DNA from 3 places in the Streptomyces purpurascens genome. Region 2 is predicted to be linked to each of the others. Evidence: riboswitches for the same ligand, from Rfam matches in the RefSeq annotation. Region 2 holds a riboswitch; each other region holds the start of a gene.
The links. Region 2 has a riboswitch for cobalamin ahead of OHU35_RS38405 (energy-coupling factor ABC transporter permease). Riboswitches for the same ligand answer to the same signal wherever they lie in the genome.

Region 1 (2,252 bases), 5.7 Mb from region 2:
CGAAGAAGTCCGACGTCGAGTCCGAGTCGTCCTTCTTGTCGGCCGCCGAGGGCTGTTCGGGGGCCTGCGGGGCCGGGCCCGTCGCGTTGAGCTGCTTCACCAGGTCCGTGCCGCCGAAGTCACGCGGGTTCGTGCCCGTCGCGTGCGCGGCGAAGATCAGTTGGGCGTAGGCGGCGGGGCCGCCCTGCTCGGCCCAGCCGGCGGAGTTCTTCTCCAGCCACCGCACGGACTTCCCGGCCTGCGCGGTCTCGCCCTGCGCGGCGAGCGCCACGACCGCGTCGGCGGTGTTGCCGTGGTCGGGCTGGGGGTCCGAGCCGGCGAGGGCGGAGGTGAGGTGGTCGTCGTCCTTGGCGAGGGTCTGCGTGAGATAGGCGGCGCCGTTGGCCGCGGCCTGCTGCGGCGTACGGGGATCCGCGCAGCCGGCGTCGGACTTCTTGCCGGCCTTCACCACCATGCCCTGGCCCAGGGCGCCGAGCACACCGGCCGCCGTGGCGTCCGCGTTGGCGGTCAGCTCGCCCTTCTTGTCCGGCTGGAACGCGAAGGCGCCGTCGTCGTCCCCGCCGCAGGGGAGGGCGAGCTTCAGCAGGGCGTCGTCGGGCGATTTTCCGCCCTTGTCGACCTGGTCCGGCTTCTCGCCCGCGGCGGTCAGCGCGCCGATGACGACGGACGTCGAGTTGGTGTCGCTGGCGCCGCCGGGCGCGTAGCCCCAGCCGCCGTCCTCGTTCTGGACGGACTTCAGCCAGCCGACGGCCTTGTCGGCGACGGCGTCCTGTCCGCCGAGCGCGGCGAGGGCCTGGACGGCGGCGGCCGTGGCGTTGGTGTCGAGCATGGTCTTGGCGTCGCACGCGGCGGTGGGGTCCGGGCGGTACGCGGCGAACCCGCCGTCCTCGCACTGCTGCCGGACCAGCCACTGCACGGACTTGGCGGCCGGCTTCTCACCCACCGTGTCCTGGGCCAGCAGGGCGAGCGACTGGCGCCAGACGCCGTCGAACTTGGGGTCCTTGTCTCCGTACAGGGCGGAGGGGAACGCCTGGGACGGCGAAGGGGACGGAGCGGCGGCGGCCGGCGTGGCGGCGCCGATCACGGTGACGGCGGCCAGGACCGCTGCGCTGCGGCGGACGTTCATGATCGGCGGGTGCCTCTCCCTGTGAGGGAGCCGGGCAGCACGGGACACCCCGGCGGCTCGGCTCCGTATACCTCGACGGTGCCGTGCGCCGGCGGGCGCCGGGCACGTGAGCCGGTCACGATCCGTACGGGGCGATCCGGCTCACCGCCTGCCTCGGCGGGCGGTTCACGGTTGCGGGTCAGCGCCGGAATTGCACCGGCTTCTCCCCGTACGGGTGATGACGACCCGCCTACTGTACCCGCACGTAGGAAAACGCCCGAGGGTAGCTTCGCCCCATGCCGACCACACCACCGGGAACCGTGGTCCTCGCCCAGGCCGCCGTCTCCGGTGACGCCCTCGCCACCCCCGCCCGCGCCGTGCTGTCCGCCCTCCTCGCCGACCCGTCCCCGCTCACCCGGCCCGCCCTGACGGAGGCCCTGCGCCGCCGGGCCGCAAGTCCGACCATGACGCGTGGAGAGGTTGAACTGCTGGACACGGCCGAGGAGTTGATCCTGTCCGTGGGGCAAACCGGTTAACGTGAAGCTCCACGACCACACGCAGGAGCGTCCATGACTGATCAGGTGGAGAACTCCGAGCAGGAGCCGCTCTCCAAGATCGATACCTCGGTTCCGCACTCGGCCCGGATCTGGAACTACTGGCTGGGCGGGAAGGACAACTACGAAGTCGACCGTGTGGCCGGTGACGCGTTCCGTGAGATCTTCCCCGGTATCGAGACCGGGGCCCGCGCCGCCCGCTACTTCCTCGCCCGCGCCGTCCGCCATCTCGCCGCCGAAGAGGGCATCCGGCAGTTCCTGGACATCGGCACCGGGCTGCCCAACGTGGACAACACCCACCAGATCGCCCAGCGGGTGGCTCCGGAGAGCCGGATCGTCTACGTCGACAACGACCCGCTGGTGCTGGCCCACGCCCGCGCGCTGCTCACCAGCACACCGGAAGGCGTCACCAACTACGTCGACGCCGACCTGCGCAAGCCGAGCACGATCGTCCGGGAAGCCGGGAAGACGCTGGACTTCGACCAGCCCGTCGCGCTCATGCTGATGGGCATCCTCGGTCACATCGAGGACCACGACGAGGCACGCTCGATCGTGTCGCAGCTGGTGGAGGCCCTGCCTCCCGGCAGCTACCT
Region 2 (2,252 bases):
CCGCCGACCTGGACGAGCAGCGTGACCGCGCCGGTCACGCAGAAGCCCAGCGGCACGCGGTAGGCACGCCACAGCCGGCGGGCGGGCACCCCGGCCGGCCCCAGCAGCACGGACACGGCCGTCACGAGCACCAGGGCCGCGCCCGGCCAGGGCGGCAGCGAGATGGCCAGCACGGTGAGTCCCAGACCGAGCACGGCCTTGTCCACGGGATGGCGGCGGCGCCAGCGACTGCTGTGCGCCGCCGCGTCGATCGGCAGCACGCGGCTCAGGCCCTTTCGGCCGTGGACTCCTCGGCGGTGCCGGCTGCCGCACTGTCGGCGTCCCGCTCCCGCGCCTGCCGCTCACCCTGCCGCCGGCCCCGGCGCAGACCGAAGTAGTAGGCGAGGACACCGGCGCCGAGGGCTGCCTGGAGGGAGAACAGCGCCGACTCGATCTCACCGGACGGCGGTTCGTACAGCGGCGAGAACCAGGGCTTGTAGTCCGGCTCGATCTCGGTGATCGCCGTCTCCGCCTCACCGTCGGCGCCCGTGAACGGCTCCTCCTTGTGGTCGCCGAGGCCGAGTGCGAGCGGCAGTACGGCGAGCGCGGCCACGGCGAGCAGCAGCAGGAGGTTGATCTTCGTGTTCTTCTTCATCGGGCGGCCACCTCGGTCTCGGTCCCGGACTGCTTCTTGGCGAGGAGCACGCCCAGCCGGGTCAGTTCGCCCTTGCTGGACTGCACCAGCAGCCGCATCACGAGCACCGTCAGCAGCCCCTCGCTCACCGCGAGCGGGATCTGGGTGACGGCGAAGATGGTGCCGAACTTGCCGAGCGCGCCCACGAACCCGCTGCCCGGGTCGGGGAAGGCGAGCGCCAGCTGCACGCTGGTGACGCAGTACGTGGACAGGTCGGCGAAGAACGCCCCGAAGAAGACCGCGACCATCAGCGGCACGTCGTACCGCCGCAGCAGTTTGTACACGGCGTATCCGGCCCAGGGCCCGACGATCGCCATGGAGAAGACGTTGGCGCCGAGCGTGGTCAGACCGCCGTGTGCGAGCAGCAGCGCCTGGAAGAGCAGGGTGATGGTGCCCAGCACCGCCATGATGGGTGGCCGGAAAAGGATGGCTCCCAGGCCCGTTCCGGTGGGGTGGGAGCAACTGCCGGTGACCGACGGCAGTTTCAGAGCGGACAGGACGAACGTGAAGGCACCGGAGGCACCGAGGAGCAGGGTGCTCTCGGGGTGCTCGCGCACTTCACGGGTGAGCGACCGGACCCCGTGGACGACGAACGGCGCCGACGCGACGCCCCAGGCGACCGCGTGTGCCGGCGGCAGAAATCCCTCGGCTATGTGCATGGCTCAGCAGACCCTCTCCAGCACCTCGTGGATGGTTGACGCGCCTTGGCCGGTCTCCTGGCTTACGGGTACCACCGCCCGTACTCCGCCTTCCCGGGTCACAAGGACCCAGTGGCTGCCCGTGAGGGCCGGAGCCGGACTTCCCGATTCACAGTGGCGAGGGCCGCACCGGCATCACACCGGCTTTCCCGTTCACCAAGGCGTGGTGACAGTAATGCCGAGATAAGGACGATGACAAGCCACCCGAGGGGGCGCGAGAGGGGGCGCGCGAGGGGGCGACCGCTCGCACGGCGGCGCAGGGCCGCTCAGTCGTCGCCCCCGTCGTCATCGTCGTCGCCGTTCTCCCAGGTCTGACGGGGCTTCTCCTGCCGGGGTTTGTCCGCCTTTCGCGGCGGGTCGGCCGTCTCCTGCGCCGGAGCCGTGGGGCTGGGGGTCGCTTCGACCGGGGTCGGGGGAGCGGGTGCGTTGGTGGACGGGGTGATATCGGCCACTGTGCCGGCGGCCGGAGCGGTCGCGTCCGGAGCCGTGCCCGCCGCCGGAGCGGAGGAGAGGGGCGAGGCGGAGCCGGCGGACGGCGTGGCGGCGGGGCTGCTCGCGGAGGGGGACGCGTCGGGTTCCGTGCCCTCCGTCGCGGTGTCGTCGGGCGAGAACCACAGCATGCCGGCGAGCATCGCGGCGGCGAAGAGTGCCGCCGCGGCGATCGTCGCGGCCGCTCTGCGCCGGTTGTCGTTGCCGCCCCGGGGTGCGGCGCGACGCGCACGACCGGTCTGGGCCGTGCGGCCGGTGCGCAGCCCCGGGGCGCCGGGCAGCGCGTACGTGGCCGGGTTGCGGGTCTCGGTGGCCGGATACGGCCTCGGCGCGGCGGACGTCACCGGGGGCGCGGCGTCCGGCAGCGGCTCGGGCAGCCCTCGCCAGGCGCC
Region 3 (2,252 bases), 7.0 Mb from region 2:
CTCCACGCCCTCGACGGTGCGGATGGTCGGGTTCATGGCCTGCCCGCTGAGCAGCACGTACCGCTTGTGCTTGACGGCGTCCATGTTCTCGGTGACCGGGTTGGACTCCAGGAAGGCGATCTTCTTGGCGGCCGACTCGGCGGTCTCCGAGTTGCGGGTCAGATCGCCGATGACGAGGACGTCGGGGTTACGGTCGGCGACCGTCTCCCAGTTGACCTGCGGCCACTCCTCGTGCGTGTCGTCGAAGGCGTTCTTGGCGCCGAGGGCGCGGGTCATGATGCCGGGCGCTCCGCAGCAGCCGGCCATGTAGGGCGACTCGGAGTTGGCGAACCAGTACAGAAGGGAGACGTCGGAGGCGTCGATGCCCTGCGTGGCCTTCTTCATCCGCTGCTGGAGGGAGGCCACGAGCTTGTCGCCGCGGTCCTGCACTCCGAACACGGTCGCGAGGTCCCGCACCTCGCCGTAGACGGCGTCGATGCCCAGCGCCTTGTCGCGCTTGCCGTCGCCGCCGCCCGAGTTGTCCTTGCCGGCGCAGTCGGACGGGGAGACGTACGTGGGCACGCCGAGCTTCTCGAACTGGTCGCGGGTGGCGACGCCGCCCGTGCCGAGGGTGGAGACGAAGGACGCGGCGACGAAATCGGGCTCGGAGTCCAGGACCCGCTCGAAGGAGGGGTTGTTCTCGGCGATGCGCGACACCTTCGCGTTGGCCTTCTCCAGCCCCTTCATCACGGGGTCGGTCCAGGTGGCCGTGCCCGCTATTCGGTCGGCGAGGCCGAGGGAGAGCAGGATCTCGGTGGTGCCCTGGTTGAGGGAGACGGCGTGCCGGGGCGCCTTGTCGACCCGGACCTTCCGGCCGCAGTTGTCGAGGGTGGCGGACGCCTCGGCCGTGGGGGGCTTCGAGCCTCCGCAGCCGGTCATGATCAGGGAGCAGGCCGCGAGCAGGACGGCGGCACGGGCGGGTCGGGCGAGGGGCAAGGAAACCAGTCCTCAGACGTCGAGGGCCCGATCGCGGAGCCCGGTCGTACGGTGCTCCCCCGCCGCCGGCCGGCCGCGGGGGCCGCCAGCAGGTCTTCGGACTCGGGTTCACCCGGTGCGGGGCGCCTTCCCGTACGACACGAGCCGTTCAGTGGCAGAGGCCCCGCCCGTCCCCCTCACCGCTGCGCGTCAGTTCCGGATTCGCACCGGATTCCCTGACCCACGTACATGGGTTCGACTGGCCTCGGCAAGCTATCACGGAGGGGTCGGGGAATCACCGCGCACCCTGCGTCGTTGCCCGGACAGCAGCTCTTCCGCGACTCCCGAGGAGGCCGCCGGTGTACGGCGACGACGCAACGATCCGCAGGATCCTCACCGAGCTCGGCGACACCTGGGCCGTGGTGGGCCTTTCGTCGAACCGGCAGCGCGCGGCGTACGGCGTCGCCGCGGTGCTCCAGCGGTACGGCAAGCGCGTCGTGCCCGTGCATCCCAAGGCGGAGACCGTGCACGGCGAGCAGGGGTACGCGAGTCTGGCGGACATCCCCTTCGACGTGGACGTCGTGGACGTGTTCGTGAACAGCGACCTCGCCGGGGCGGTCGCGGATGAGGCGGTCGCGAAGGGCGCCGGGGCGGTGTGGTTCCAGCTCGGCGTCATCGACGAGGCGGCGTACGACCGCACCCGGGCCGCGGGCCTGGAGATGGTGATGGACCGCTGCCCGGCGATCGAGATCCCGCGGCTCGGGCCTTCATAATTGAACGCATGACCCACGCCGCCTCCACCCCTTCGAACTCCGATGCTCCGCAACACTTCCCCGTCGTCGTGGTGGGCGCCGGTCCCGCCGGGCTGACCGTCGGCAACATCCTGCGGGCCGCCTCCGTGGACTGCCTGGTGCTGGAGACCGAGACCCGGGAGTTCATCGAACAGCGGCCCCGGGCCGGGGTCATCGAGGAGTGGGCCGTACGCGGCCTGGAGAAGCGGGGCCTCGCCCGGAACCTGCTGGACCGCGCGGAGCTGCACACCGCGTGCGAGTTCCGCTTCGACGGGGAGCGGTACCGGTTCCACTACGGCGAGATGACGGGCAGTCATCACTTCGTCTACCCGCAGCCGTTGCTGGTGACGGACCTGGTGCGCGAGTACGCCGACGTGCGCGGCGGGGAGATCCGCTTCGGGGTCCGGGACGTCGAGGTGCACGACATCGACACCGACCGGCCGTCCGTGTCGTACACCTGCCCGGAGACGGGTGAACAGCGGGTCGTGCACGGCGACTTCGTGGCCG

Region 1: linked by a shared signal. The riboswitch ahead of OHU35_RS12695 (prenyltransferase/squalene oxidase repeat-containing protein) and the one ahead of OHU35_RS38405 (energy-coupling factor ABC transporter permease) in region 2 are both predicted to bind cobalamin.
Region 3: linked by a shared signal. The riboswitch ahead of OHU35_RS06725 (ABC transporter substrate-binding protein) and the one ahead of OHU35_RS38405 (energy-coupling factor ABC transporter permease) in region 2 are both predicted to bind cobalamin.

What each region holds. Positions count from the first base shown of each region.
Region 1 is NZ_CP108341.1:2,780,007-2,782,258, reverse strand. Features, by position in the region: gene OHU35_RS12695 (prenyltransferase/squalene oxidase repeat-containing protein) at 1-1,126, opposite strand, end outside; cobalamin riboswitch at 1,238-1,370, opposite strand; gene OHU35_RS12690 (hypothetical protein) at 1,402-1,641, shown strand; gene OHU35_RS12685 (SAM-dependent methyltransferase) at 1,675-2,252, shown strand, end outside.
Region 2 is NZ_CP108341.1:8,460,315-8,462,566, forward strand. Features, by position in the region: gene cbiQ (cobalt ECF transporter T component CbiQ) at 1-260, opposite strand, end outside; gene OHU35_RS38400 (energy-coupling factor ABC transporter substrate-binding protein) at 266-634, opposite strand; gene OHU35_RS38405 (energy-coupling factor ABC transporter permease) at 631-1,332, opposite strand; cobalamin riboswitch at 1,362-1,569, opposite strand; gene OHU35_RS38410 (serine/threonine-protein kinase) at 1,638-2,252, opposite strand, start outside.
Region 3 is NZ_CP108341.1:1,481,021-1,483,272, forward strand. Features, by position in the region: gene OHU35_RS06725 (ABC transporter substrate-binding protein) at 1-975, opposite strand, end outside; cobalamin riboswitch at 1,045-1,233, opposite strand; gene OHU35_RS06730 (CoA-binding protein) at 1,314-1,727, shown strand; gene OHU35_RS06735 (4-hydroxybenzoate 3-monooxygenase) at 1,736-2,252, shown strand, end outside.